Regions from separate parts of the Lysinibacillus sp. CTST325 genome, predicted to be linked through region 1. Evidence: a T-box and tRNA genes for the amino acid it is inferred to sense, from the RefSeq annotation. Region 1 holds a T-box; the other holds one or more tRNA genes.

Region 1 (15,676 bases):
AAAATTCAAGTACAATCCGATCAATATATAGAAAAATTAACATCTAGACAATTTATGGTTATTTTAGCTATTGCTCATTTACCTGAAGATCAAACATCGTTCAACAATATCGCAAGAAAACTAGGAACGACTAAACAGAATGTAAAACAACTAGTCACTACTATGAAAAACAAAGGATATGTTGAAATTGCCCCTAGTCAGCATGATAAACGTGCGGTCAACACTACAATTACTGAGTTTGGTAAACAAGTTGCATTAGAGGCAGGAGAAAAAGGAACTTATTTTTTAGCGGATCTTTTTAAAAATTTTTCTACTAATGAACTAGAGACAATGTGGGGTCTATTAAAGAAGTTATATAGTTTTGATGGTGAAGAACAGGATGGTTTTGAAGAGCACAGTAACTTGACAATGGATGAAAATCAAAATGACGTTCAGCTGAAGGTTTTAAAGGAATTTGAAAGACGAAGAAATCATATAGAGGGAGAATGAGAAATGAAAGATAGATCCGAGAAATTAATTAATATTGAAGAATTTGTCTCGGTTAACGGTGTAAATCATTATTTATTTCATTCAGGTACTAATTATGATAACCCAGTATTACTTTATTTACATGGTGGTCCTGGTAGTGTTGAATCCCTTTTTGCTCATGCTTTTCAAGAAAAATTAGAAGAAACTTTTACGATTGTTCATTGGGATCAGCGTGGTGCTGGAAAAACACTTACTAAAAACCCCGATAAATATCCTACAATTGATGTCATGCTAGAAGATTTATATGGAATTATTCAATATTTAAAGCAGAAATATAAAAAGGAAAAGATCGTTTTACTCGGAAGGTCTTGGGGCACTATTTTAGGAAGTATATTTATTAAGAAATATCCTGTAGACATTGCTTATTATATCGGCGTGGCACAAGTTGTCTCCTTTCTTGAAAATGAGCGTGTTGCTTATGAAAAAATGAAGGAACAAATAGTAAAGGCTAATGATAAAAAAGCTCTAAAAAAGCTAGAAGCTATAGGAACTTATCCTGGAGAAAAAATAAAGTTTGATCGAGAGTTTTTAAAGAAATGTATGAAAATCCGAAAACTTCAAGGGAAATATGGTTTAGCTGCGAAGAGTGATCTTCCTGTATTTATATCAGCATTTAAAAGTCCTATTTTTAAATTATCAGATCTTCTCGCATTTTCAAAAGGACTGAAAGCAAATAGCAAGGTCCATGAATTTTTAGAAGACTTTGACCTGACGACAGAATCCTCAGATTATAAAGTTCCCATTTATTATATTTTAGGTGAAAATGACTGGCAGGCTCCCTCCATTATTGCAGAAGAATACTTTACTAAAATTAATGCTCCCCATAAAAAATTATTTATCATTCCAAATGCCGGACATAGAATCATGACAGACGAAACGAACTTGTTCTCAGATACATTATTTCAGATATATAACAATGAACATTGTATGGAGGCGTCTAGATCTTATAAAAGCTCATAATAAAAATGAGAACTCAAAGCCGATTTTTTAATAAACAAGGTGAAATCGGCTTTCTTCATATCTTATAGGTGTAGCTTTAAAAAAAGACATGCCGTATATTCGCGCATGCCTCAACATTATTTTTTCTTCAACATAAGTGTAGTAGCTATAATGCCAATCATTAATATGATAAAAATCAAATAAGTAAATGTATGGTTTCCAGTCACATCATAGCAGTAGCCGATCAGTATTGGGATGATGGAGCTTATCATAAAGCCACCTGAAAGCACCATAGATGACCAGCTATTTGCCTCCTCGTCATTTCTTGCCTCATCCAATGGTAACAATAAACCAATTGGAAATAAGCCACTTAATACGATCCCTATTATGAATACCGCAATCCATAATAAAGTCCCTGAGCCTAACCATAGCAACACAAAGCCGATCACGCCAAAGAACCCTAAAGAAAAGAGCCAAGCGATTCGACTGGACCATTTTTCCATTAGTATAGGAACTAAAATATTTCCAATCATCTGTACAATAGACATAAAAGTTAGCATAGAGCTTGCAGCCCCAAGAGAGAAGCCCTTAGCCTGTACTATCGGTACTAGCCATGACATTATTGAAAAGAACAAAGATGTTTGTATGCCAAAGTAAATTAAAATGGTCCAAGCACGAGCATTTTTCCAAGGATTTCGTGCTGCATTTTCTGTCAATACACCTTTCTCTGGCAGCTCTTCATTTTGTATTGCTAGTAACCATATACAAAGAGCAATGATAGCAAGTATTGCCCAGCTGCCAAGCGCCATCGTCCAGCTCTCCTGAAAATGATTATAAAATGTTATGGTTAGCGCTGCACTCAATGTTGCCCCTGTTCCTATTCCAAATGAATAAATACCTACAACGGTTGTAAAACGGTTCGGGAATTTTTTCTTTATATAGGCATTTAATATAGGTCCAATAAGTGCAATGGCAAATCCTGCAGCAAAGCTTGTGACGACAAGTAGTACATAACTTTCTTTTAAAAAGCGTAGCCCATTTGCTAATGCCAGGATCATAATTAAGAGCGTAATTGCAGTTTTTGTTCCGAGTTTTCTTTGTAATGGTACTGCGAATGGTGCAAAGAGACCCATACAAAACACCGGAATAGAAGTTAAAAAACTCATTTTTGTATTTGATATATGGAGTGATTCCAAAAGTACATTAAATAGTGGTCCTATTCCTGTGACTGCTGGGCGCATATTGAGTGCAACGAAGAAAATACTAACAGCCACAAGTACCATGGAAACACGCCATTGCTTTTTCTCCATACTTTCTAAAAACCTTCTCTCTATTTTTACGGTTAAAAATTCAACTAAATTTGTCAGATCTCAGAATTCTCACTATTCCCTTTTACCATTTTTTCTAGTATCGGTCAATTTCATGGCAATTAATGATGAAAAGATGCGGCTTATACACTTACATTTTTTTAGGCGCAGCCATTCCCAATAAGGCTAACGATTCTTTTAAAACAATGGCTACACAATGACAAAATGCTAATCGTAATGTTCTCTGGTTGTCATCGACCAATATTTTATTTTGAGCATAATATTTATTAAATACACGCGCTAATTGCCATGCATATTTAGCAATTTGTGATGGATCTGCTTGCTCAAAAGCCTTGGCAATTACTTTCGGAAACTGTTCTAGTAATAAAACGACTGGCCACGCATGCTCCCCTAATGCTTCAAACGATAATTCGTAACTTTGTTCATTTGCTTTTTCCAAAAGAGATGAGATACGAGCATACGTATATTGAATATATGGCCCTGTTTCACCTTCAAAATGCATCATGTGCTCAATCGAAAACTCAATATCATGAAGACGATTATTTTTTAAATCGTTAAAAATAACCGCTCCTACACCAACCTGACGTGCAATGTTCTCTTTATCCACTAGATTCGGATTTTTTCCCTCGATATTTCGCTTCGCCGTAGCAATCGCTTCTGTAAGTACATCTGCTAACAAAACGATCTTTCCTTTACGCGTCGACATTTTTTTACCCTCTTTTAGAATCATCCCAAAAGGTACATGCTGTAAGTCTTTTGTCCAATCATACCCCATCTTTTCAATGACTTTAAATAGTTGGTGAAAATGAAGCGATTGTTCATTTCCTACAACATAAAATGATTTTTTAGGGTCATATTGTTGTTTACGATAAAAAGCAGCTGCTAAATCACGTGTAGCATAGAGCGTAGCACCATCTGTTTTAGTTATTAAGCAAGGTGGCATATTATCTATTTCAACGACATAAGCACCCTCCGATTTCACAAGCAGGTCTTTTTCCACCAACTCTTTAACAACAGCAGTCATTTTGTCATTGTAGAATGCTTCCCCAGCGAAAGAATCAAAGTTAATTCCTAGTAGTTGATAAATGATTTTGAATTCTTCGAGTGATGCATCTCTAAACCATTGCCATAAAGCTAAAGCCTCTTGATCCCCATCTTCCAATGCTTTAAACGCTGTACGTGCCTGTTCGTTGAGTGTTTCATCCTGCTCCGCTTCTTCATGGAACTTCACATAAATTTTTAACAGTTCCTCGATTGGGGCAGCTTCAATTGTTTTTTGATCTCCCCATTTTCGATAGGACACGATTAACTTACCAAACTGTGTTCCCCAATCTCCTAAATGATTAATGCGAATTGCTTGATAGCCGTTTTTCTCGGCAATGTTGGCCAATGCATTGCCAATCACAGTAGAACGTAAATGACCCATGGAAAAAGGCTTTGCTATATTAGGTGAAGAAAAATCCAACACTACATTCCCCTTCGATTTCTGCTGAGTCCCGTACAAATTTTCTTCTTTTACTATTCGGCTAAGCACTTGATGTGTAATCGTCGGTTGATGGTAAAATATATTGACATACCCACCTACTACTTGAACCTCTTGTATGAAATCACAGCTTACATTGTTTTTTATGTCGGATGCGATACTGTTTGGAGATTTTCTTAATTTTTTTGCCAGTGTGAAGCACGGAAATGCCAAATCCCCTAAGTCCAAATTTTTCGGTTTTTCTAATAAGCTTTGAATGTCATTGACAGATAACTCATTATTTAATGCCACAGCGATACTTTTCGCAATTTGTGTATGCATGTTCATTCTCCTTTCAATTTAAAATCAATTACGCCTTGGCGTAATTGCGTCCGGATTTTGAATTGTGCCCGCACAATTCATTCCTTTGAAAATCCGTGACATCCGCCGGAGGCTTTGTCTTCACTCGGTAGGTGTTTGTACATTCACTGAAAAGGGACCACATCCCCTTTTCATCTTCTAGCTTTAGCAGTAAGAGACTTCTACTGAATGAAGATAAAAAAAGCCCCCGTCTCTAAAAATAGAAACGAGAGCATAGTTATCCCGTGGTACCACTCTAGTTGCCATATCAATATGACCACTTTCCATTGTTAACGAGGTGACTCCCCGATATTCTCTACTACTAATTCGAGAACCTTCTCCAAAGTGCGTTTCATTTATGGCTACTGCATTAGGCTCACACCATCCCTAATTCGCTTTCCAGTAGCTCCATAAACTACTCTCTTTTTCATTGAATTTATCCGTAATTTCCGAATACTCTACACGAACTCCAGATCGAAGTCAACAGCCTTTTCTGAATCATCAGTCAAAAAACGTGCTAGGAAGTAACTGATCTCGCCATCATATCTTTCTACACTATTTAAGCATCTTAAAATCATACGAATGAATTGACTTTCCCCTTACCGAAGTCAATATTGCATGTAATCCCTCCAATTGAATTTCACTTACCTTTTTACCACTTTTCAACGAATACACTTCTATATAATATTTATCCTTTTTCTTAGCATCATATCTTACAACATACAGTTTATCATCTTTAAAAAAAGTGGCTTCATTATGCCTTACACCATCTTGTGAAGGATTTTCAATCGTAAATTTAATATCGATGTCATCTGTTAATTTATTTAACGTAAATACTTCTCCTAGTCCGTTCATATAATAAAATTCATTTTCATATAAGTAAGTTGAATTATTTGTACTATACGGTATTAGTGATATTAAGTTATCATGATCTTTATAAGTAGCTAGGACAATCCTTTCTTGTTCCAACGTTTCTCTATTTATACGAAAAAGTATCTCATTTTCGCTATTTAAATCTACACTATCACCCTCACTAAGAACAATATAATAATATTTTTCATCACTTACGATGGAAGACGAAGGACCATATTCCATATTTTTTTCATTTTTAAGCTGAATCATATTTTCAACTTTCACTTTATTCTCTTCAAAAATCACTTTTCTTACATCATATAGATTTTTCTCTAAATCTCTTGTCAATATTAAAACTTCATTTTCCCCTACTCCAGATGTCAATATGTAATATGGAATATTCCCTATTTCAAACCCTTCCTCATTCCCGAATATTACATTTGAATTATAGCCACCTGCATCTGTAGATGTATCTATTCCCGAATTATAAATACTAAAATATAAATTTTGCTGTTTTAAATATCCTGTTATTTCTCCTGTATGTTGATATTTCATCTCAAATTCTTGATAGTTATCCCCAATTAATCTGATTTTATCTTTACTTTCTAACAAAACCTCTTCTTCATTACCTTCAGATACCGCTATACTACCTAGCTCTAAACCATTCATTTTATATGCACTAGTCTTACCTTTATCGTCAAGAAATACGGCTAAACTTACGCCTCCATTAAACATATCTTGATCCGCTGTAGTTGAAAAATACAGGATGGCTTGCTTATCTGCCAAAAATCCTTCCCTCTGAATATCTTTCTCTCCAATATACTTACTTTGAAAATAACGATTGTATATGAATATTGCTATTACTAGGATAAATAGTCCAATAATACTTATATATATTTTCCTCATCGCATCCTCCAATTCATAAAAAGACAATGAGCTAATAGTCATAACTCATTGCTTTTTCTTTTACTTAGATATTTCGAACCAACTTTGTTTTACTAGCATCTCGGACATCTCTAGGATATACGCCTAGCCCACCATCTTTATCCAAATCTAAATTGCCATTTAACATATAAGCTGACCAAATTAATTTCGAACAATTTTTGGCACCTGTATGACTTGTTGTTCTATTTGTAGCAAAATTATATGAATAGTCATCCTTTCCTACTCGACTATATGCCCAATCCGCAGCATTATTTCTATTAGATGTTGATGTCGTGACTGATTTTACACAAGCCCCACCTTTGTCTACTAGTCTAAATTTAGTAGGAATAGTACGAACCCCATCATTCGGTACAGATTCAACGATTAAATCACTGGCATAGTACATACCAACATGCCCGTGATTTAAATAGGCTGTTTGAGAATCAGTATAAAAAAAGTTCCCTTTTGTACTTGTTCCTACAGAAACAGTCCCCCCGCTACCTCCTCTTTTTCTATTTTCTTTTAAGCCTTGTAATTCATTTTGCTTCAGTTCATCATAAATTTGTTTAGCTACGTTCTCCGTTGTATCCCCTGTATTTTCCGCAATTACATTAATCTCTGAAATTAATTCTTCGACGCTGACATCTGGTTGCATCTATAAAATTTCATTTAAATAGGGCAATTCTTCACTTTCTGCAAAAGATACATTTGGCATAAGTAAACCTATCAAACTCACTGCAAATAAACTAAATAATATAATTTTCTTCATTCAAACCTCTCCTTTACTTTTTTATAGTTTTGAGTAATATACCATAGGCTATCTGAATTTAAAAATCAGTTTTTTTTGATATTTCAACGAATTTTGATAACGCTTAAACTTGACTTTTTCGATGCAGTATCTTCGACATGGAAAACTAAACAAGAACGTCCTATATAGTTTTAAGTTTTAAACGATTTCAAACTCCTATCCTATATTAGTACGATGAAATATAAGGATATCGTGTAAACAAAAAAGGCGTCCAGTTAACGCCTTTTCCTTTTCACCCACAGCAAAAATTTAAGGTCACCTTCAAAAATAGAAAGGTGACCTCAAAAAAATTTATGGTGTCAATGATTAAGTAGAATCCGATCAGAGATGAAGGAATATGGGTTCTTAACTTTTGAAAGATAATTTTATGACCATTGATAATTAAGTATGAATCAATTGGAAATAGATAAAAAGTAAAGGTTCTTTCTATTAAAATAACTTAACTTTACTGAAATATGAGCTGTCATTTAAAGTCAACAGTCTTTTCGGAATTATCAAGAAGTAAATTGTACATTAAAAATGTTCTGCTGAATAATTAACAATAACACTTCTTTCAGCCTGCCATACATTTCGCACCTTATTTTTCTTAATGTCATAGTACAAAAGTACACTCTCTTTAGGTATTTCCAAAATACTATAACTCTTTTGTTCATCAATAAAACTAGATAAAAAATAAAACCCTTCTTTTTTTTCATCGAATTTAATGGCGCGAATTTTCGAATAAACACCATTACTGTCTAGTAAGGGCTTTACGGTGTTGGATTGGATATCTATTTCTACAACATGCGAAATAGAACTGTCTACAGCTTCATCATAACTGATTATTACTGAGCTAGCATCTGGTGACAATGATGCGCCACTAATAAATCTCTCTACATCGGCTATATGTTTTATTGGTTGACCTTCTATACTATATATATCTAAACTATATTTGGTCGGTTGTGATTTCGTTTGATTTTTATTAGCCTCTGTAAGTTTCTTCTGATCTTCGTTCTCAGAGAAAGAGACTACCATTAATTGATTATTATTCGGGTTATAATTAAAATCTAAAACACTTCTGTCCTTATTGTCTTCTTCCCAAATTTGTATTTTCTTTGTTTGAAGATTGTACGTAGCTATATGAAAATTTCTAAATTCATCTCTTAATAGTATTCTCATCAAAATAATATTTTGGTCTTTGTCTATTTGGATAAAATCAACGTTCTTAAATACAGTGGTTAACTGTTCCATCTGATTCGTGTTTAGGTCATTTTCAAATAATTGTATTGTATGATCTGATATGCCATCAGCAAAATACAATTTATTAGTACGTTCAGAAAAAGCGAAAGCAGTATAATCCGCCGTTTCTTTACTAAAGAGTAATTTACTTTTATTTTGAATCTGGTCAAAAAGATAGAAGTTAAATTTTAAAGTTTTTGGATCAAACAAATTGATGTAAAGATTAGATTCAGAGGCATTAGGATCATCAATTGAAAAAATTTTTTTATTAAAGGCAATGCAAATCATTACGATGATTATCAAAATAACTAAAAATCTTTTCAAGATCCCCACCCTTTCTACTATATAGGATTAAAAGGATTTATTCTGATAAATCCCATAAAGTTTTATAGTTTTCCCTACTATTAATAGTACCCCTCACTCTAACTATCTAGAACTCCCTGTTTAGCAAACGAATACTCACAATACACATATCACTGTTTTTATATAATAAAAGTAAAACCAGTATTATTTGGCAATCGTCTAATAAATGAACACGTAAGGAGGGACGATATGGAGGAAACAATAACAGCAGGCGACTTATCACGAGATCAGGTGATTGAGGAGCTAATGACCGATTATGGTCAAGCGATTCTGCAGCTTGTTTATACATATGTACATGATACTGCTCTTGCTGAAGATTTAACGCAAGAGATTTTCATCAAGTGCTATAAGGCTCTCTCAACGTATCAGGGGCATTCCAGCTTAAAAACTTGGTTGTGGCGTATTGCTATTAATCATTCAAAGGATTATATAAAGAGCTGGTACAAGAAAAACGTCGATGTTACTGAAACAAATGTGTTAGCGGAAGCATTGGAAACGAGTGATTTGCTTGAGCAAGTTGTGAAAAATAGTGAGGACGAGGCGTTGTTTGACTTAGTAATGGCACTCCCCGTTAAGTATCGTGAACTTATTTATTTTTATTATTTTGAGGACTATTCGATCCAGGAGATTGCTAGCCTTTTATCATTGAATAACAACACGGTGAAAACAAGACTTCGTAAGGCACGTTCTTTGTTACAAAAAGCGTTAGGAGGGAATCCATTTGATGGAAACACGTTTTAAACAAGCTATGAAAAATCAATTTAAAAAGGTGCAGTTTACAGAGACACATAAGGAAGCTGTGCGCAAAGGTATTCATGAGGAACTTTCGGATCAAGTGCTGTTACCGATGTTACAAACGCTGCGCTCAGGTTATGAGATTACGCAACTTCTTTATACAAAAAACAAAGAGGTTGTTCATTTAAATGAAGGGATGATCTATGCGACGCTTCATCGACTCGAACAGCAACAACTCATCGTAAGTGAGTGGCATGAGAACGAAAAGCGGTATGTTCTCTCGCGTAAGGGCGTTAAGTTACTAACAAAGCTTAATAATGAAACGGACAAACTCCCTGCTTTTGAGCAATTACTGAAGGAGGTACGGCTATGCGAACGATTAAAGAATTTACTCAACATGTAAAGGGACATATTCGGAACAAAGAGGCACATGATGCTGTTGAAAAGGAGTTGGCCTATCATTTAGCGAAGTCGAAACAGGCTTGGCAGGAAAAGGGCTATAACGATGCAGATGCGGAACAACAGGCTGTCCGTGAAATGGGTAATGCTACAAATCTCGGCGTATCACTCAATCAGATTCATCAGCCGAAAATCGATTGGCTACTCGTAATTCCATTTATGCTAGCAGCAATGTGTAGCTTCTTACCGCTTCTGCCAGCTGAGCTCTCGTTACGAGATTTTATCATTCGTAATATCTTTATTGTTATTGGTGGCATTGCTGTAACACTCTTCTTAATGCGACTCGATTTTCGTAGACTAGAGCGCTATTCCACACATATGTATGTAATTGCATGTCTTTTATTTCTTATTATTTTAAATGGTAACTACACAATCAATGGAGTGATCTTTTTTAAAGTAGGACCAATTGGACTTAAAGGTTGGATGACGTTGCCCCTTTTTTTAATTGCTTTTGCAGGGCTTTTCGCTAAACAAAAAAAATCATTATCATTGCTGCTCATTCTTTATTTTATCGGCGCGTTCTGTTACTTGCGATTGCCGGATATTTCACTATTTTGTACATATTCAGCGATTGTTGCCACTTTATTTTATGCGAGCAGTTTTTCTCGCAAGCAAAAGCTAGTAATTACCGGAGCATTTAGTTTCCTATTTGCAGCACTAATCAGCTACTTAATGTTGGCGCCTTTTAAATCGTACCAGCTTGAAAGAATGCAGACCATCTTTACACCAGGCTTAGATGAGAATTCTTTTGTTGCAATTAATTCAACTGTAATGAAGCAACTCACTTGGTTTGGCACCAGCACTCAACCGTTTGCTGGTGGAGCGCATACTGATTTTGCATTACTCACAATTTTACAAACGTACGGGATTATTGCTGGAGTAATCGTTGTATGCATTCTTTGCTTCACCATTTATCGTATAGCGCACACATTAGGTTTCATTCATAACGAATACGGTCGTTTATTAATTGTAGGTGGCCTCGCCTTTGTCACAACTCAAATTGTCTATCACATACTTATGCTTTTCGGGCTTGTACCCTTTATGTCAATGCCAATCCCATTCATTAGCCATGGTGTTTTCCCTATGCTACTTGGAAGCGTTGCAATCGGCTTGACACTTAGTATTTATCGAAGAAAATCCTATATTTAATATTTAAAGTGTTTGAATGCTTTTTAATACGACGTAAGTGACCTTTTACCAGTCTAGCTGATAGAAGGTTACTTTATTTTTAGCCTTAGCTATAACATAAGGCTCTCCAAGCTTTTTCTAATTGTTATTTAATTACTCTCACTCTATCGTAGCTGGTGAACCCCTGTTTACAACGTTTTTATTTTGAATAATGGCTATGTCATTTCAATGTCAAAATCAATTAGTGAGGAATGAATATCTGTTGACGAGTTTTTTGTCACCGAATCTGAAATTTAGGAGAATAATAAACTCTATCATCAATTGAAATAAGAACTTCGAATAAAAAAACATAGGGAGATTTTAGTCTTCCTATGTTTTCAATCATTTTATTTATCTGTTTGTTTTTGCTTTTTTTTCAAATACTCCGCACGTATTTTTTCTAGTTGCTGCTTTTTATCAAATTTGGCAGGCTTGTTCTTTTCATGATACTTTGTCACAGCCTTCTGACCTTTGGTATCCAATTGATATTTCCCCACTTTGTTCACCTACTTTTCTTATCTTTAAAGAGAATCTATTCAACAAATATAATATACATTATTTTACTGAAGTAAACCTTTTTACTTTATTAGTATACTGCCTAACCTTGCATATATCAGTAAAAATTGTGTACAACATAAGATATTTGAGAAATAATTTGTATGCAATGCAAGAGAGAAAAGCTTAACGCACCTATTAATGTAATTATATTTATTCGATTGTAATACTAATACCATTTATTTTATTTTTATTTGCCGAACCAGCTGAACATGATAAAAATAGCATTTTTTTACTTTTTGGTATGTTTTGTAAAATTATATCTTATAATAGGAAGTGTTTATACGCTATAAAGAAATAGATTGAGAGGTATACATATGAAAAAATTTTTAAAAATTTTCTCTATTACTATTCTTGTTATTATAATCGTGTCGTTAGTAGCTTTGCTATTATTTGGACGTAACAACCATAGTAATTTATCTGGAAGCGTTTCTGAAAAAATTGATCAATATTTGACAAATGAAAAATTTCAGGGAACCGTCCTAATTGCAAAGGAAGGTGAAGTTTTATTTACAAAAGGTTACGGATCGGCGGCCACTGATTTACCTAATAGCCCAAGCACACTCTATCAGATTGCTTCATTATCTAAAACGTTCACTGCAGTAGCAGTCATGCAATTAGTAGAAAAGGAGCTTCTAAACTTAGATCATCCAATTTCGCAATACTTCCCAGACTTTCCGAATGGAGAGACTATTACAATAAGTCATCTACTAAGTCATAGTTCGGGAATTCCTGATTATCTAAAGACGGATTTCAAATTTGACTACAGCAAAGAATGGAATCCATATGATATTGTAAATACCGTTAAAGATTCTGAATTAGAGTTTACCCCAGGTAAAAGCTTTAGTTATAGTAATACAGGTTATGTAGTGTTAGGACTAATTATTGAAAAAGTCAGCGGACAGTCCTATGCAAATTATATAGAAGAACATATTTTTGAGCCGAGCAACATGTTAAATTCTATATTTACGGTTCCCGCTGATATACCGAAAGCGGAAGGACATGTAGAGGGGGAAGTCGGACCCTTCATGCATAATTCTGCAGCGTACGCAGCTGGGGATATCATTTCTACTGCTGAAGATTTAGATCTGTTTGATAGAGCCTTGCGTAATAATGTATTGATAAGCAAAGAAACATCAGAACTGATGAGTACGACCCATGCTAAAAAGTTTCCGAATCAATATGGCTATGGATGGTATACTCAAGATGTCATGGGGAAAAAAGCAGTTGGACATCCAGGAGGATATCCGAGTGGTTTCCGTCATTATGTTACACGGCTAAATGACGAGGAATTAACAGTGATCGTTCTTAGCAACGAGATGACAGTGAATTCAAAAAGAATCAACCGTAATCTTACATCTATCGTTCTTCAGCAACCAATTTGGTTATGGGAAGAGAAACTTTAATTCCTTTTCTCAAATTTGACAAAAGATAATTTATTTTCATGTTCCTTAATCCATTCTTTAAATGGTTTCTTTTCACTAGACATACTTTACACTCCCATCCACAGCTACAAATACTGTAATCTTAATGTAAGTGTAAAGTCTTTACCTAAAAAAGCCACACTCGCAATGAGTTGTGGATTTTATGCAATATAATTCAATCTAATCGAAAGCTTTCTGATTCTCTTAATCCCTAGTCTTAATAATCCACGTCTGTTTAAAAGTTGTAATGAAGGTAGTGTAGCTAGGTCTGGTACACCTTGTACTAGACCTTTGAACTCCTTTAACACCTTACCTTTCAACAACCTTAGTTCTTCGTAATCATTAAACTCATTTCTATTACGCTTAACTGCTTATCTAACTGTTTCACATTTACTTCGTAATATTCAGCAGCCATTTGTAGAGTAACCTCTAAATTCTCACCAATCATTGAAACAGCTTTTACCTTCTCTAAAACCTCATCACGATAAACGTTTTCATTTCTCATGAATTCAATTTGTACAAAAACAATTCCATTTTCCATAATTAATCTTCTTCTTAGTTATGTATTTTCTATAATTGATTCCTTTTATTTAGCTCTTCTCTTACTTTTTCTAGTACTTTACCTAAAAGGTTTAATCCTTTCCACTTTGAAGGATTTGTAGCATTAGGATTATTACAATCCATTCCGATGCCCCAAATTTTATCGTAAGGACTAGCTTCAACCATAGTTTTATCTTTTGTATTAAGAATAATCGATTTGAGTTTTGGGCTAGAGAATTTATCTAACAACACTTCATAATAAATCTTCTCCCGATTTTCTGACCAAATATTCTCATCAAACGGAATTTGACGACTTCTTCCTAACTTTTTACATTCGTCTGGAGTTTGTGCACGGATAATTTGTTGAGCAATCTTCTCTGCACCAAACAATTTAGCTTTACGATACATTACTGCTTGTTCGCTCCATTTGAATAACTGATTTTGGTGATTGAATGGTGAATAATAAAAATTTGAAAATACATCTTGTTTACCCCAAAAGAATACGAATTCATTAGTTTCTTTCATAATAACACCTCCCATCTACCTACAATTGTAAGTTAATAGGAAGCGTTTGTCATTATAACAAAATTTAATAACTAATATTAAACTACATTTGGTTCAAACAACTGCCAATCAACATCCTCACGATTACTTGGAAACCCACCTTTATCTGACATTGACCATAACTCTAATTCTTCCATGTAATTATGAATAGCTTCTAATTGTTGTCGATACGTATTTCCGAATCACATTATCCCCCCTCTCCTATTCCACTCAAACACCTGACAACCCATAAACGTTAAACGTTGATTTAATAATGTTTATAGACTCTGGTACATATTTCATGATATACTAGTGCCATTGTGAAAAAAGGAGGAACTTGCATGATTCAAGTAAGTAATGTAGGTCTTCGCTATGGCGATCGTAAACTATTTGAAGACGTAAATATAAAATTCACACCGGGGAATTGCTACGGTTTAATCGGGGCAAATGGTGCTGGTAAATCAACATTTTTAAAAATTCTTTCTGGTGAAATTGAAGCGCAGGAAGGTCACGTATCAATGGGTAAGGACGAACGTTTATCAGTCCTTAAACAAAACCACTTTGAATACGATGAATTCAATGTATTAGATACAGTAGTTATGGGGAACAAACGTCTTTGGGAAGTAAAAGCTGAAAAAGACGCTATCTACGCAAAAGAAGACTTTTCTGATGAGGATGGCATGCGTGCTGCTGAATTAGAGGGTGAATTCGCTGACCTAAATGGTTGGGAAGCTGACTCAGAAGCAGCAACATTATTAAACGGGTTAGGGATTGGCGACGAGCTTCACTATATGCTGATGGCTGACCTTGAAGGTTCTGACAAAGTCAAAGTATTATTAGCACAAGCTCTATTTGGTAAACCAGACGTTCTATTACTAGATGAGCCTACCAACCACCTTGACTTAAAAGCAATCCAATGGTTAGAAGAATTCTTAATTAACTTTGAAAATACGGTTATTGTCGTATCCCATGACCGTCACTTCTTAAACAAAGTATGTACTCATATTGCTGACCTTGATTTCTCTAAAATCCAATTATATGTCGGGAACTATGACTTCTGGTATGAGTCTAGCCAATTAGCACAAAAAATGATGGCAGACCAAAACAAGAAAAAAGAAGAAAAGATTAAAGAGCTACAAGCATTCGTTGCTCGTTTCTCTGCGAACGCTTCAAAATCAAGCCAAGCGACTTCTCGTAAGAAAATGTTGGATAAAATCGAGCTTGACGACATTAAACCTTCTAGCCGAAAATATCCATTCATCAACTTCCAAACTGGACGTGAAATCGGTAATGATGTGTTAACAGTGGATGGCCTTACAGCAAGCAATGAAGGCGAAACACTATTTAAAGATATTCGCTTTTCAATGAACAAAGAAGATAAAATCATTTTACTTGGGAATCCAATGGCAAAAACGGCTCTTCTTGATATTCTAATGGACGAAAGAAAAGCAGATGCTGGTACATTCAAATG
Region 2 (15,676 bases), on a different contig from region 1:
TCCAAAGGCTAAAAACCGAATTAGCCGAGTTTTTTTAGTGCCAGAAAACGTGAAACCGTTACCAGAGGCTATTCGAGCAATTCATCGTGCTGACTATATTTTAATTGGTCCAGGAAGTTTATATACAAGCATTATTCCAAACCTCCTTGTAAAAGGAATAGGAGATGCTGTTGTAAAGGCTAAAGGAAGAAAAATTTATGTTTGTAATCTAATGACTCAAAAAGGTGAAACCATTTCCTATACAGCAGGCGATCATGTTAAAGCTATATATAAACATGTTGGAGAGTCCTTCATCGATTCTATATTGGTAAATGATGTAAAACTACCTTATCCTGTAAAAGAGCTGTATAAGGAAGAGTGTGCTGAGCCAGTAACATTTGACGTTCCAAAGCTTGAAAGTATGGGATTAGAGGTTATTAAACGAGATATTGCCACGATTCGCCCAGATGGGACGGTGCGTCATAATGCTACAAACGTTGCGAAATGGCTTGTGGATTACGCAAATATTTATGAACAAGAAGTTAGAGAATTATAAAGCGCTTATTGTATATGATAAGATGAACATATACATAGAACAAAAAGTTGAAAGGAGGGCGTGATATGTCTTTTGCTTCTGAAACGAAAAAAGAGTTAACTCAAATAGAAGCGGACAATCATTGTATGAAAGCAGAAGTATCTGCCCTAATTCGTATGAATGGTTCATTATCCTTTGCTAATAAACAGTTAAGCTTAGACGTACAAACTGAAAACGCTGCAATCGCAAGAAGACTTTATACGATTATGAAGAAGCTGTATCCGTATAATGTAGAGTTACTTGTTAGAAAAAAAATGCGTTTGAAAAAAAATAACGTATACATTTGCCGTGTAAGAGAAGGTGCGCGTGAGCTACTGATTGATTTAGAAATCATCTCAGACGACTTTCAATTTAATCATACTATTTCTAGGAAGCTCATTAAAAAGAGTGGTCAAAAAAGAGCGTATTTACGAGGCGCATTTTTAGCTGGTGGCTCTGTCAACAATCCAGAAACATCAGCCTACCATTTAGAAATTTATTCATTATATAAAGAGCATGGAGAGGCTTTAATGGATTTAATGAATGAATTTGAGCTAAATGCAAAAACAATTGAACGAAAAAAAGGCTTTGTAACTTATTTAAAAGAAGCGGAAAAAATTTCTGATTTCCTTAATATTGTTGGAGCTCATCAAGCAATGATGAAATTCGAAGACGTTCGCATCTTGCGAGACATGAGAAATAGTGTCAATCGCATAGTCAACTGTGAAACAGCGAACTTGAATAAAACAATAGGCGCAGCATTACGTCAAGTAGAGAATATCCGATTTATTGAAAATTCAATAGGTCTAGATCAATTGCCAGAAAAACTTCGTGAAATTGCACGATTACGCGTAGAATACCAAGATGTAACACTAAAAGAACTTGGTGAAATGGTATCAAGTGGAACGGTTAGTAAATCCGGTGTCAATCATCGATTACGGAAAATCGATGAGATAGCCGATGCATTAAGAAGCGGAGAAAAAATTGGTGGTTAAATTTTCATACTTTTCAGGTATGAATTTGATGTGCAATCGCGTATTGTTCTTTTGCTAGTAAGTAAGGTAAGATAAAAATAATAGATGAACGGTAGTAAAGGAGAGTTTTAAGAATGACCGAGAGAAGAGTCCATGTAAAATTAAAATTAGGACTACAGGCTAGACAAGCAGCGCTATTTGTACAAGAAGCAAACCGTTTTAGCGCGGATATCTTTCTAGAGAAAGACGAGAAAAAAGTTAATGCTAAATCCATTATGGGTGTCATGAGCTTAGCCATTGCAAAAGGAACAGAGGTAGTACTTAGCAGCGATGGCAACGATGCTGAGCAAGCGGTTACAGCATTAGCAGCACTAATCGAAAAAGAAGATTAAAAAACTATGATGCAAAAACTGTCCAAACAGTAGAACTTACATGTTGGACAGTTTTTTTGCGCTTTTGCACAGAATAAATAGATCCTGAAAGTAGAGCCAAAGCGATGGGAAGTAAGGATAGGACGACGGCGACGGAATGAAGAGCTGGAATGACGGAAGGAAAGGTTGGAGCGACGGAAAGAAATGTCAGAGCGACGGAAAGAAAGGCCGAAGCGACGGAAAGAAGAGGCTACGACGGAAAGAAGGGCCAGAGCGACGGAAAGAATAGTCGAAGCGACGGAAAGAAGCGCTGGAATTACGGAAAGAAAAGGCTGCGACAGAAAGAATAGTCAGAGCGACGGAAAGAAGAGCCAGAACGACGGAAAGAAAAGGCTGCGACGGAAAGAATAGTCGAAGCGACGGAAAGAAGCGCTGGAATTACGGAAAGAAAAGGCTGCGACAGAAAGAATAGTCAGAGCGACGAAAAGAAGAGCCAGAACGACGGAAAGAAAAGGCTGCGACGGAAAGAAGAGTCAAAGCGGCGGAAAGAAGAGGCTGCGACAGAAAGAAGAGTCGAAGCGACGGAAAGAAGAGTCAGAACGACGGAAAGAACAGGCTGCGACGGAAAGAATAGTCGAAGCGACGGAAAGGAAGGCCGAAGCGACGGAAAGAAGAGTCAGAGCGACGGAAAGAAGAGCCAGAACGACGGAAAGAACAGGCTGCGACGGAAAGAATAGTCAGAGCGACGGAAAGGAAGGCCGAAGCGACGGAAAGAAGAGTCAAAGCGACGGAAAGAAAGGCCGAAGCGGCGGAAAGAAAAGGCTACGACGGAAAGAAGGGCCAGAGCGACGGAAAGAATAGTCGAAGCGACGGAAAGAAGCGCTGGAATTACGGAAAGAAAAGGCTGTGACAGAAAGAATAGTCAGAGCGACGGAAAGAAGAGCCAGAACGACGGAAAGAATAGTCGAAGTGACGGAAAGAAGAGTCAAAGCGACGGAAAGAAGAGCCAAAATCGTGGATAGAACCATCAAATTGAAGGATAGCCTATCAAACCATGCATACATTTAATATCGAACAAAAAAGCATCTCAGAAATAATCTGAGATGCCTTTAACTTTTTTATTTGCGTTCCATAATTTGATCGATTAGGCCGTATTCTTTTGCACGCTCAGCTGTCATGAAGTTATCGCGGTCTGTATCTCTTGCAATGACTTCAAGTGGTTGACCAGTACGTTCCGATAAAATTCCATTTAATTTTTCACGTAAGAATAAAATACGTTTTGCAGCAATTTCGATTTCAGTTGCTTGACCTTGTGCACCGCCAAGAGGTTGGTGAATCATTACTTCAGCATTTGGTAATGCGAAACGTTTACCAGGTTCACCAGCAGCAAGTAGGAAAGCACCCATAGATGCTGCCATTCCGATACAAATTGTTTGTACTTGTGGCTTGATAATTTGCATTGTGTCATAAATTGCCATACCCGCAGTGATAGATCCACCCGGTGAGTTAATGTAAAGATAGATATCTTTGTCTGGATCTTCTGCTTGTAGGAATAGAAGTTGAGCAACAATTGAGTTAGCAACGTTGTCGTCAATTGCACTTCCTAATAGGATAATACGGTCTTTTAGTAGTCGTGAATAGATGTCATACGCACGTTCACCACGACTTGTTTGTTCAATAACTGTAGGAATTAAATTCATGTTAAATCCTCCTTAAAAAACTAAATTCGAATACTTTTGCTGAAATCTTCCTTTGCATTTCAGCTGTATCCTTATCATACACATTATAGTCAGGGAAGGTCAAATATTAACCCTGTTAAAGTAAAATAAATTAAATCAATTTTGCCTTGGCGTAATTATAGCCGCCGCATCGCTTTCGCTCAGAAATTTGCTGTCGCCGCATCGCTTTCGCCCAGAAAACATTTGCTGCCACCGCATCGCTTTCGCAAAAAAAACATTTGCTGCCACCGCATCTCTTTCGCAAAAAAACATTGGCTGCCGCCGCATCGCTTTCGCTCAGAAAACATTTGCTGCCGCCGCATCGCTTTCGCCCAGAAAACATTTGCTGTCGCCGCATGGTTTTGGCTACAAAAAAATTTACCGCTGCCGTTTCACTTCCACGCCGATAAAGAATGCCGTTGCCGCATCGCTTCCACGCCGATAAAGAATGCCGCTGCCGTTTCACTTCCACGCCGATAAAGAATGCCGTTGCCGCATCGCTTCCACGCCGATAAAGAACGCCGTTGCCGCATCGCTTCCACGCTGATAAAGAATGCCGTTGCCGCATCGCTTCCACGCCGATAAAGAATGCCGTTGCCGCATCGCTTCCACGCCGATAAAGAATACCGATGCGCATCGCTTCCACGTAAATAAAGAATACCGCAAACGCCACTCTCTTTCGCAAATAAACAGTGTATCAGCACAATTCAAAATCCGTGACATCCATCCGAGGATTGTCTTTTTTCTGTAGGTATTTTGATACTTATTGAATGGAGATAAAAAAAGTTAAAATGTTTTGCATTCTATAGTTGAAATATGGGCAATACGTTTGTATAATTGAAAAGGTCACATAAGTTAAAGTACAGTACACTATTTTGCAGGTATGCTTCACATGAGGGTTATCTACATCATGCTTTTCGTAAAGCCTAGGGTGAGTACTTTTTTTTTTGTTTAATTGCCCTCGTGGTGTAATGGATAACACGTAAGATTCCGGTTCTTGCACTGGGGGTTCGATTCCCTCCGAGGGCGCCATTTTACTGATTATTTGATATACTTTAATAACTCAATTCTCCTAATAAGTAGTTTAGCAGCCTGCTTAGTGGGGAAAAGAGAAGGAAAAATAATGGAAATATTGCCTAATAGGCATTATTCCCGTATTTGTTTCTTTCAAACCTTCAAAAAAGCAACAACTCCAAATTATTTTTTAGTGAACATACTGTACGTGAAGACTAGTTATACTAGTCGAAAAAAAGAATCCTATCTGAGGGGATTCTTTTTTTTTTGCAAATAATCTAACTTTAGCACCGGGAATGAATAAACATTATTTGGTGCTATTTTCAGTTATTCGCGCTGTTTTATTCTAGATGGAGATCATGTTGTCTTTATGAAAGGTGGCTATATTGTCGAAGAGGGAACGCGGAAGAGCTTTTTGGGAATCCACAAATGAACGAACGAATGCATTTTTAAGGAAAGTTTTATAATTCAATAAACAAGAGCAGCCCCTATGTGATAGTGACCACAGATGGGGCTGCTCTTGTTTTTTATCATTAATGAAGGGGATTTGTAGTAGTGCCGTATGCACTAAGCATCGTTTGCATATCTTGTTGAGAAAATTGAGGTACTTGATAGTAGCCATGCATATTTTGGTAAATAGATAATTCGTATGCCATTTCAATGCAGTTGGGAATACTATCTGCAACAACACGTCGGACAACAGGGTTTGTAGTTTCTGTTGCTGAAGCAGTCATACCTTTCGCTAACCCTTTTTGAGCGCCAAGCAAGAAGCCAGAAATACATTCATCGCTGAGTTCATTTGCATTTTGTATTGGCTTTTTAGGTTGGCCAGGAGTCATTCCATATTTAAAATTATTTCCTGTCTCCATTTGATAGCGACCTGTAGGAACAGTTGGATCATGACCTGTGTTATAAGATTCCACAATAGTGTTATACATACCTAATGTGAAATTATATTGGCGGTCCAAAATGCTAAGCAACTCTTGGTCCTTAACCTGTGGACGTAAAACAATGGATTGATTCATACAAGCAATGATTGCACCGATTGTTTCATGTAAGTCCATTTGCTCATGTCCACCATGATTTAGGCTTTGTTGTTGGTTGAATGATGTTTGGTTTGAAGATTCATTTTGAAACGATTGTGTCAAAAAAAGCGCCTCCTAAATATCATAGTTTGTTACAGTAATTAGTATGGCACGTTAGACAAATTTCATACGGTATTAATGCATTTGCATATATGTAGAATAGAGATGTTTTTTTGCTGCAAATTAGTGGTGAAAAAAGAAAGGCTTATCGCCAAAACATGGATGATAGCTAAAAGAAAGCGAAGGAGGTTTTAGAATTGAAAAAAATATTTGGACCTATAGGTATAATCGTTATTATTTTAGTTGTATTGGCCTTACTATTTATTCCAAAATACAATAGCCTAGTAACGGCTGAGGAAAGCGTAGTTTCGAAATGGGCTCAGGTTGAAAATCAGCTACAACGTCGCTACGATTTGATTCCGAACTTAGTAGAATCTGTAAAAGGTTATGCTAACCATGAGAAAGAAGTGATCGCTAGCATTACAGAGGCACGTGCACAAATGGGAAGTGCACAAAGTCCAAAGGAACAGGCGGTTGCCAATGATACATTAAACGGAGCACTTAGTCGATTACTAGTAGTCGTAGAAAATTATCCAAATTTAAAGGCAGATGCAAATTTCCGTCAATTAATGGATGAATTAGCTGGGACAGAAAATCGTTTAGCAGTGGCTCGAGAAGACTACAACAATGAAGTACAGACTTTTAATAAAACGGTTAAACGTTTCCCAGGCAATCTTATTGCAGGGATGTTTGGTTTTGAACAAAAAGAATACTTTAAAGCAGCTGCGGGTGCTGAAAAGGCACCATCTATAGATTTTGGCAGTTCAGGTAAACAATAATGAAACGGTTTATCATCCAACTTGCAATTGTTAGCGTCATGTTTATTCTATCTATGAGAATGGCAGATGCCGCAATGCCGACACCGATGAAAAATACGTATATTCATGATTATGCTAATGTTTTATCCACATCCGTAAAGGAAGAACTCAATCATCATTCAGAGCAGCTGGATAAAGGTACAGGTGCTGAAATTATGGTCGTAACGGTAGATACTATTAACGGAGAAGAACCGAAAATGTATGCAACAAAAATGATTCGTTCATGGGGTATTGGTGAAGCGAAAAAAAATAATGGTGTTTTAATTTTAGCAACATTTGGGCAGGGCGATGGCAATAATGATGTCGTTATTGCTGTAGGTCAAGGTCTCGAAGGAGCATTACCTGATGGCAAGTTGGGGCGCATTTTAGATACAGCGTTTTATCCAAATGCAAGAGCTGGAGACATCAATAAGGCATTTAAAGCAACATATGCAGAAGTATTTCAAACTGTCGCGCAAGAGTACAATTGGGATGGAGAGATGCCTGCAAATACAGCTGACAATGAAGAAATGCCAACGTGGATGATTATTTTAATCGTTATCATCGTACTTATTGTTTATACATTTATTTCTAACGGTAGAGGTGGAGGGCCTCGTTCTGGTAGACGTGGCGGTTTTCCGGGTGGTTTTTCAGGTGGAATCGGAGGTGGCGGCTCTAGGGGCGGTGGATTTGGCGGATTCGGAGGCGGCTCATCTGCTGGTGGAGGAGCAAGTCGGAAATTTTAATTTCTTTCAGGCATCCATCTCTAACCTCTATATGTGGGAGATGAATGCGGTTTTGAGTCACTTTTCATCGGTAAAAACGCTACGTCCTGTGGCATTACCGAAACGACATCGTGGCGGCACTTATGCAGGTCTAAGCACAGAGCCGAATCCGGACGCAATTATGCCGAGGCACAATTGTTTATAGTAAAAAGTGAACTCAATGCAGTTCACTTTTTTATTGGTTCAAAAGGGAAATATACTTAATTCTTATCAATTATTGACAATAAGGATAAAGTTGCTATAATTCAATTATATCGACAAACGATATAACATAAACTGATATATGGAGGAATCATTTTGAAGAAGAGATTTTTATCAGCATCATTAGCGGTTATTTTAACGTCATCTGCGGTTATTCCTGTATCTATGCAGGAAGTGCGCGCTGCCAATGAAACTAGTAGCCAAGTAGAAGTAAAAGAGGAACGTTTATCTGCTAAGGAGTTTCTAAATTTAACTGTAACAGCTTTAACATTCCAACACGGATCAGAGACAATGCGTCAGCAAATCATTGATCAATGGGTAAAAGGTGAAGAATTAAAAGATTTAAGTGTACATATTAAACGTGATGAAGCGGCACGTATTTTAGTAAGAGCGCTAAATAAAGAGGAAAAAGAAGCAACACTTGCTGAATATCAAGAAAAAGCAAATAAGCTAGGTTTATTTAACGGTCTGTCAGCTAGTGAAACGATTTCTAAACAAGATGCAGTCAAAATTTTAAACAATGCTAAAAATGTGAAAAATGGGGTCAGCAATAATGAAGGCGTGAAAGAAATTTCTGTCGAAGATTTCATGAAAAATCCAGGAAATGTCGGCTATGAACTTTCACCAGATGGCAATTACATTACTTTTAACGCTGCATGGGAAAACCGTAGAAACGTTTTCGTGAAAAAAATGAATGACGATAGCGAGCCAGTACGTGTATCTAGCTCAAAGGATCGTGATATTCTTACATCCTTCTGGAAAGATGATAATTTACTATATTTAAAGGATAAAGGTGGCGATGAAAACTACCACATTTATTCAACAACATTTAATGGTAATGAGGAAAAGGATTTAACACCTTATCCAAATGTAACAGTTGGGTTATTAAGTGGTTTAAAGGGCGTTAAAGATGAAATCCTTATTATGATGAATAAAGAAGATGCAAAAGTCTTTGATGTGTACAAACTTAACCTAAAGACTGGCGAAACTACACATGTTGCGAAAAACCCAGGTAATATTACGAACTGGATAGCAGACCGTGATGGAAATGTACGTATGGCAGTTGCTTCAGATGGTGTAGTAGGCACTGTTCTATATCGTGATTCAGAAAAAGATGAATTCAAGCCATTTATTGAAATGGAAGAAGGGGATCAAATAACTCCACTTGGTTTCACTAAAGACAATAAACATATTTTGGCGCAATCTAATAAAGGAAGAGACAAAGTAGAAGCGGTTAAATATGATTTAGAAGGCAATGAAGAAGTAATTATGTCCAACCCAGAAGTGGATATAATGGGTGTATTATATAGTTCAGAGAAAGATAAATTATTATACGGTACATATGTATCAGATAAGATTCATTATCAATTCTTTGACGAGGACTTTGAAAAACTATTCCGTAAAATTCAAAATAAATTAGGTGTTCAAGAAAGTGAATTAGGCATTAATGATTACAACAAAGAAATGACAAAATTCATTGTTAGTGTTTCTAGTGACACTGTTTTCGGAAAATATTATTACTACGATTCAACAACAGATGAAATGACTGAAATGGCAACATTAAGCCCTTGGTTAAAACAAGAGGAGCTTGCAGAAATGCATCCAATTTCATATAAGAGTCGTGACGGCTTAACGATTAACGGTTATTTAACTTTACCGAAAAACAAAGAGGCTAAAAATCTCCCACTAATCGTAAACCCTCACGGTGGTCCATGGGCACGTGATATGTGGGGCTTTAATCCAGAGGTACAGTTACTAGCAAACCGCGGTTATGCAGTACTACAAATGAATTTCCGTTCTTCAACTGGTTATGGAAAAGAGTTTTTAGAGGCTGGTAATAAACAATGGGGTCTAAAAATCCAAGATGATATTACAGATGGTGTACAATGGGCAATCGACCAAGGCATTGCAGATCCTAAACGCATCGGAATTTACGGTGCATCATTTGGAGGGTATGCAACTTTAGCTGGAATTACGTATACTCCAGATTTATATGCTGCAGCAGTGGACTATGTAGGTGTATCCAACATCTTTACATTTTTAAATACAATCCCTCCGTATTGGGACACATTGCGTAACCAACTTTATAAGCGCGTTGGTAATCCAGAAGAAGATAAAGAGCTATTAACAGCTGTCTCACCTGTCTTCCATGTGGATAAAATTAAAACACCACTATTTGTAGCTCAAGGTGCAAATGATCCGCGTGTTAATAAGGCTGAATCTGATCAAATCGTTGAAGCATTACGTGCAAGAGGCGTTGATGTGGAATACATGGTGAAGGATAATGAAGGCCACGGTTTCCTTAATGAAGAAAACAGTATTGAATTCTACAATGCAATGCTAAAATTCTTAGATAGCCATTTAAAAAAATAAGTATGAAAAAAGACTGTGCAGGAAGTAAGTTTCTTTGCACAGTCTTTTATTATAAAGAATATCTCTTTCTATCAACTGAACCAATAATTGACAAATACACCAAAGTTGTTATAATTTCATTGTATTGATAAATGATATAATGCGACTGATATAAGGAGGAATCATTTTGAAAAAAAGGTTTTTATCAGCATCATTAGCGGTTATTTTAACGTCATCTGCGGTTATTCCTGTATCTATGCAGGAAGTGCGCGCTGCCAATGAAACTAGCAGTCAAGTAGAAGTAAAAGAGGAACGTCTATCTGCTAAGGAATTTTTAAATTTAACTGTAACAGCTCTAACATTCCAACATGGATCAGAGACAATGCGTCAGCAAATCATTGATCAATGGGTAAAAGGTGAAGAATTAAAAGATTTAAGTATCCATATTAAACGTGATGAAGCGGCACGTATTTTAGTAAGAGCTTTAAATAAAGAGGAAAAAGAAGCAACACTTGCTGAGTATCAAGAAAAAGCAAATAAGCTAGGTTTATTTAACGGTCTTTCGAATAGTGAAACGATTACTAAACAAGATGCGGTCAAAATTTTAAACAATGCTAAAAATGTGAAGAATGGTGTCAGCAATAATGAAGGCGTGAAAGAAATTTCCGTCGAAGATTTCATGAAAAACCCAGGAAGCGCCGGCTATCAACTTTCACCAGATGGAAATTACATTACTTATAAATCTGCATGGGAAAATCGTTCAAATGTGTTCGTAAAAAAAATGAATGATGATAGTGAGCCAGTACGTGTATCTAGTTCAACGGATCGCGATATTGGTGGATCCTTCTGGAAAGATGATAATTTACTATATGTAAAGGATAAAGGTGGCGATGAAAACTTCCACATTTATTCAACAACATTTAATGGTAATGAGGAAAAAGATTTAACGCCATATCCGAATGTAACAGTTGGGTTATTAAGTGATCTACAGGGTGTTAAAGACGAAATCCTTATTACGATGAATAAAGAAGATGCAAAAGTCTTTGATGTGTACAAGCTTAATGTGAAGACTGGAGAAACTAAACATGTTGCGAAAAACCCAGGTAATATTTCAAGTTGGTTAGCAGATCATGATGGAAACGTACGTATGGCAGTTGCTTCAGATGGTGTAGAAGGAACTATCCTTTACCGTGACTCAGAGAAGGATGAATTCAAACCATTTATAGAAATGAAAGCAGGGGATGAAGTAATGCCACTTGCTTTCTCTAAAGACAATAAACATATTTTCGCAACTTCTAATAAAGGAAGAGATAAAGTAGAAGTGGTGAAATATGATTTAGAAGGTAAAGAAGAAGTAATTATGTCCAATTCAGAAGTGGATGTAATGGGTGTATTATACAGTCCTGAGAAAGATAAATTATTATACGGTGGATATATAACAGATAAAGCACACTATCAATTCTTTGACGAAGACTTTGAAAAACTATTCCGTAAAATTCAAAACAAATTAGGTGTTCAAGAAAGTGAATTAGGCATTAATGATTACAACAAAGAAATGACAAAATTCATTATCAGCGTTTCTAGTGACACTATTTATGGAAAATATTATTACTATGATTCAACAACTGATGAAATGACAGAGATGGCAACATTAAGCCCTTGGTTAAAACAAGAGGAGCTTGCAGAAATGCATCCAATTTCATATACAAGTCGAGACGGTCTAACAATTAACGGTTATTTAACTTTACCAAAAAACAAAGAGGCTAAAAATCTGCCACTTATCGTCAATCCACACGGTGGGCCATGGGGACGCGATACATGGGGCTTTAATCCTGAGGTGCAATTACTAGCAAATCGTGGTTATGCGGTACTACAAATGAATTTCCGTTCTTCAGCTGGATACGGTAAAAAATTCCTTGAAGCTGGTAATAAGCAATGGGGTCTAAAAATCCAAGATGATATTACAGATGGCGTACAATGGGCAATCGATCAAGGTATAGCAGACCCTAAACGCATCGGAATTTATGGTGCATCTTTTGGAGGTTATGCAACATTAGCAGGTATCACTTATACACCAGATCTATATGCAGCAGCAGTTGATTACGTAGGTGTATCGAATATCTTTACACTATTAAATACAATTCCTCCATATTGGGAAACAATGCGTGAAATGCTTTATGAGCGTGTAGGGCATCCAGAAAAAGATAAGGAGCTATTAACAGCAGCTTCACCTGTCTTCCATGTGGATAAAATTAAAACACCGCTATTTGTAGCTCAAGGTGCAAATGATCCACGTGTAAATAAGGCTGAGTCCGATCAAATTGTTGAAGCATTACGTGCTAGAGGCGTTGATGTGGAATACATGCTGAAAGATAATGAAGGCCATGGTTTCCATAATGAAGAAAACCGTATCGAATTCTACACGGCAATGCTAAAATTCTTAGATAGCCATCTAAAAAAATAATAGAAAAGAAGACTGTGCAGGAAGTAAGTTTCTTGCGCAGTCTTTTATTGTTAGAACCAATAATTGACAAGTATACTGAAATTGGTATAATTTCATTGTATTGCCAAACGATATAACTTGAACTGATATAAGGAGGAATCATTATGAATAAGAGGTTTTTATCAGCATCATTAGCGGTAATTTTAACGTCATCTGCTGTCATTCCTTTATCTATGCAGGAAGTGCGTGCTGCCAATGAAACTAGTAGCCAAGTAGAAGTTAAAGAAGAAAGTCTATCTGCTAAGGAGTTTCTAAATTTAGCTGTAACAGCTTTAACATTCCAACATGGGTCAGAGACAATGCGTCAGCAAATCATTGATCAATGGGTAAAAGGCGAAGAATTAAAAGATTTAAATATACATATTAAACGTGATGAAGCTTCCCGTATTTTAGTAAGAGCTTTAAATAAAGAGGAAAAAGAAGCAACACTTGCTGAGTATCAAGAAAAAGCAAATAAGCTTGGTTTATTTAACGGTCTGTCAGCTAGTGAAACGATTTCTAAACAAGATGCGGTCAAAATTTTAAACAATGCTAAAAATGTGAAAAACGCTGTTAGTAATGAAGGTGTGAAAGAAATTTCCGTCGAAGATTTCATGAAAAATCCAGGAAGTGTCGGCTATCAACTTTCACCGGACGGTAATTATATTACTTATAACTCTGCATGGGAAAACCGTTCAAATGTGTTCGTAAAGAAAATGAATGATGATAGTGAGCCAGTACGTGTATCTAGCTCAACGGATCGTGATATCTCCTTGTCATTCTGGAAAGATGATAATTTACTATATGTAAAAGATAAAGGTGGCGATGAAAACTACCACATTTATTCAACAGCATTTAATGGTAATGGGGAAAAGGATTTAACACCTTATCCGAATGTAAAAGTTACGATATTAAGTAGCTTAAAGAACGTTAAAGACGAAATCCTTATTATGATGAATAAAGAAGATGTAAAAGTCTTTGATGTATACAAGCTTAACGTTAAGACTGGTAAAACTACACATGTTGCGAAAAACCCAGGTAACATTACGGGCTGGTTAGCAGACCGTAATGGAAATGTACGTATGGCAGTTGCTTCAGATGGTGTAGTAGGCACTGTTCTTTATCGTGATTCAGAGAAAGATGAATTCAAGCCATTTGTTGAAATAGAAGCAGGGGATCTAGTAGTTCCATTTGCTTTCTCTAAAGACAATAAACATATTTTTGCAACTTCTAATAAAGGAAGAGACAAAGTAGAAGTTGTTAAATATGATTTAGAAGGTCATGAAGAAGTAATTATGTCCAACTCAGAAGTGGATGTAACGGGTGTATTTTATAGTGCTGAGAAAGATAAAGTATTATTCGGCGCATACGAAACAGATAAGATTCATTATCAATTCTTTGACGAGGACTTCGAAAAACTATTCCGTAAAATTCAAAATAAATTAGGTGTTCAAGAAAATGAAATAGCCATTAATGATTACAACAAAGAAATGACGAAATTCATTGTTAAAGTTTCTAGTGACACTGTTTACGGGAAATTTTATTACTACGATTCAACAACCGATGAAATAATAGAATTAGCAACATTAGGCTCTTGGTTAAACCCAGAGGAGCTTGCAGAAATGCATCCAATTTCATATAAGAGTCGAGATGGCTTAACGATTAACGGTTATTTAACTTTACCAAAAAACAAAGAGGCTAAAAATCTCCCACTTATCGTCAATCCACACGGTGGACCATGGGCACGAGATACATGGGGCTTTGATCCTGAGACGCAATTACTAGCAAACCGTGGTTATGCGGTACTACAAGTGAATTTCCGATCTTCCACTGGCTATGGAAAAGAGTTTTTAGATGCTGGTAATAAACAATGGGGTCTAAAAATCCAAGATGATATTACAGATGGCGTACAATGGGCGATCGATCAAGGTATAGCTGACCCTAAACGCATCGGAATTTACGGCGCATCATTTGGAGGGTATGCAACTTTAGCAGGTATCACTTACACTCCAGATCTATATGCAGCAGCGGTTGACTATGTAGGTATATCAAATATCTTTACATTACTTAATACAATCCCTCCATATTGGGAAACACAGCGTAAAGAGTACTATGAGCGTATTGGCCATCCAGAGAACGATAAAGAGTTATTAACAGCCGCTTCACCTGTTTTCCATGTGGATAAAATTAAAACACCACTATTTGTAGCTCAAGGTGCAAATGATCCACGTGTAAATAAGGCAGAGTCCGATCAAATTGTGGAAGCATTACGAGCTAGAGGCGTTGATGTGGAGTACATGGTGAAGGACAATGAAGGTCATATCTTCCGAAATGAAGAAAACCGCATTGAATTTTACACGGCAATGCTAAAATTCTTAGATAGCCATCTAAAAAAATAATAGGAAAGTAAACTGTGCAGGGAGTACCTTGCACAGTTTTTTCTAGCTAGAGGCCCTAAAAGAACAATCCAAGTATTCTAGAACTCTGCTTAGGGATAGGAGTAATTAGAGCTATTTTTGTTGTGGCCTTTGAAGGGGGCATTACACGATCTTGCTTATAGTTTTATAATAGCTCTTAAGGGAGGTGCAGTAATTGAACGTGAAATTTTTTAGTCGAGCTAATTGTGGACTATGTGTAGAGGGACTGCATACATTAAAGCTTGTACAGGAAGATATAGATTTCGATATTGAAATAATTAATATTGAAGAAGATGAGAGCATACATGAAAAATATATGTTAATGATTCCGGTAGTGGAAAAGGATGGGCAAGTGATACAATACGGCAATTTGGATTACGCAACACTTATGGAGCATTTGTGTTGCGAATAACAAAGGGGGATTTGCTTATGTACATACCAACAGCTTTTAAAATGCAGGATAGATCCGAGATGATAGAGGTGATTCAGGAGAACAGTTTTGCAACACTTTTTTCAACTTATGAAGGAATGCCAGTGGCTACACATCTCCCGTTGTTGTTGAATGACAATAAGGACTGTTTAATTGGGCATTTTGCAAAGGGTAATCCTCAATGGAAGGATATTGAAAATACACAGGTTTTAGCAATATTTCATGGGCCACATTGCTACATATCTCCATCATGGTATGAAACAAATCAAGCTGTCCCAACATGGAATTATGTAGCGGTACATGTTTATGGAAAAATCGAGCTTATTGAAAACGATGATGAATTAATAAATTCCTTTAACAATATGATTAAAAAATATGAACACCATACCAGCACATATAGCCTAACTCAGGTAGATGAGCAGCTTGTAAGCAATTTA

The links. A T-box is a leader RNA that pairs with one kind of tRNA and senses whether it is charged. The one in region 1 lies ahead of argS (arginine--tRNA ligase), so its partner is inferred to be a tRNA-Arg.
Region 2: it encodes a tRNA-Arg, which carries the amino acid that the T-box ahead of argS (arginine--tRNA ligase) is inferred to sense. The anticodon was not compared.

Annotation. Positions count from the first base shown of each region.
Region 1 is NZ_BAAFHO010000002.1:378,771-394,446, forward strand. Features, by position in the region: gene ACYQ73_RS07250 (MarR family winged helix-turn-helix transcriptional regulator) at 1-489, shown strand, start outside; gene ACYQ73_RS07255 (alpha/beta fold hydrolase) at 493-1,488, shown strand; gene ACYQ73_RS07260 (MFS transporter) at 1,605-2,777, opposite strand; gene argS (arginine--tRNA ligase) at 2,926-4,605, opposite strand; T-box leader at 4,837-5,057, opposite strand; gene ACYQ73_RS07270 (hypothetical protein) at 5,173-6,375, opposite strand; partial or broken gene ACYQ73_RS07275 (YiiX/YebB-like N1pC/P60 family cysteine hydrolase) at 6,440-7,162, opposite strand; gene ACYQ73_RS07280 (hypothetical protein) at 7,715-8,743, opposite strand; gene ACYQ73_RS07285 (sigma-70 family RNA polymerase sigma factor) at 8,972-9,523, shown strand; gene ACYQ73_RS07290 (helix-turn-helix transcriptional regulator) at 9,507-9,920, shown strand; gene ACYQ73_RS07295 (FtsW/RodA/SpoVE family cell cycle protein) at 9,887-11,125, shown strand; gene ACYQ73_RS07300 (hypothetical protein) at 11,491-11,640, opposite strand; gene ACYQ73_RS07305 (serine hydrolase domain-containing protein) at 12,016-13,104, shown strand; gene ACYQ73_RS07310 (hypothetical protein) at 13,448-13,663, opposite strand; gene ACYQ73_RS07315 (NADAR family protein) at 13,693-14,187, opposite strand; gene ACYQ73_RS07320 (ABC-F family ATP-binding cassette domain-containing protein) at 14,547-15,676, shown strand, end outside.
Region 2 is NZ_BAAFHO010000012.1:121,347-137,022, forward strand. Features, by position in the region: gene ACYQ73_RS21790 (gluconeogenesis factor YvcK family protein) at 1-535, shown strand, start outside; gene whiA (DNA-binding protein WhiA) at 601-1,548, shown strand; gene ACYQ73_RS21800 (HPr family phosphocarrier protein) at 1,662-1,919, shown strand; gene ACYQ73_RS21805 (hypothetical protein) at 2,493-2,681, opposite strand; gene ACYQ73_RS21810 (hypothetical protein) at 2,678-2,962, opposite strand; gene clpP (ATP-dependent Clp endopeptidase proteolytic subunit ClpP) at 3,017-3,598, opposite strand; gene ACYQ73_RS21820 (hypothetical protein) at 3,729-4,253, opposite strand; tRNA gene ACYQ73_RS21825 (tRNA-Arg) at 4,574-4,648, shown strand; gene ACYQ73_RS21830 (spore coat protein) at 5,164-5,778, opposite strand; gene ACYQ73_RS21835 (LemA family protein) at 5,973-6,554, shown strand; gene ACYQ73_RS21840 (TPM domain-containing protein) at 6,554-7,318, shown strand; gene ACYQ73_RS21845 (S9 family peptidase) at 7,655-9,931, shown strand; gene ACYQ73_RS21850 (S9 family peptidase) at 10,098-12,374, shown strand; gene ACYQ73_RS21855 (S9 family peptidase) at 12,518-14,791, shown strand; gene ACYQ73_RS21860 (glutaredoxin family protein) at 14,985-15,221, shown strand; gene ACYQ73_RS21865 (FMN-binding negative transcriptional regulator) at 15,239-15,676, shown strand, end outside.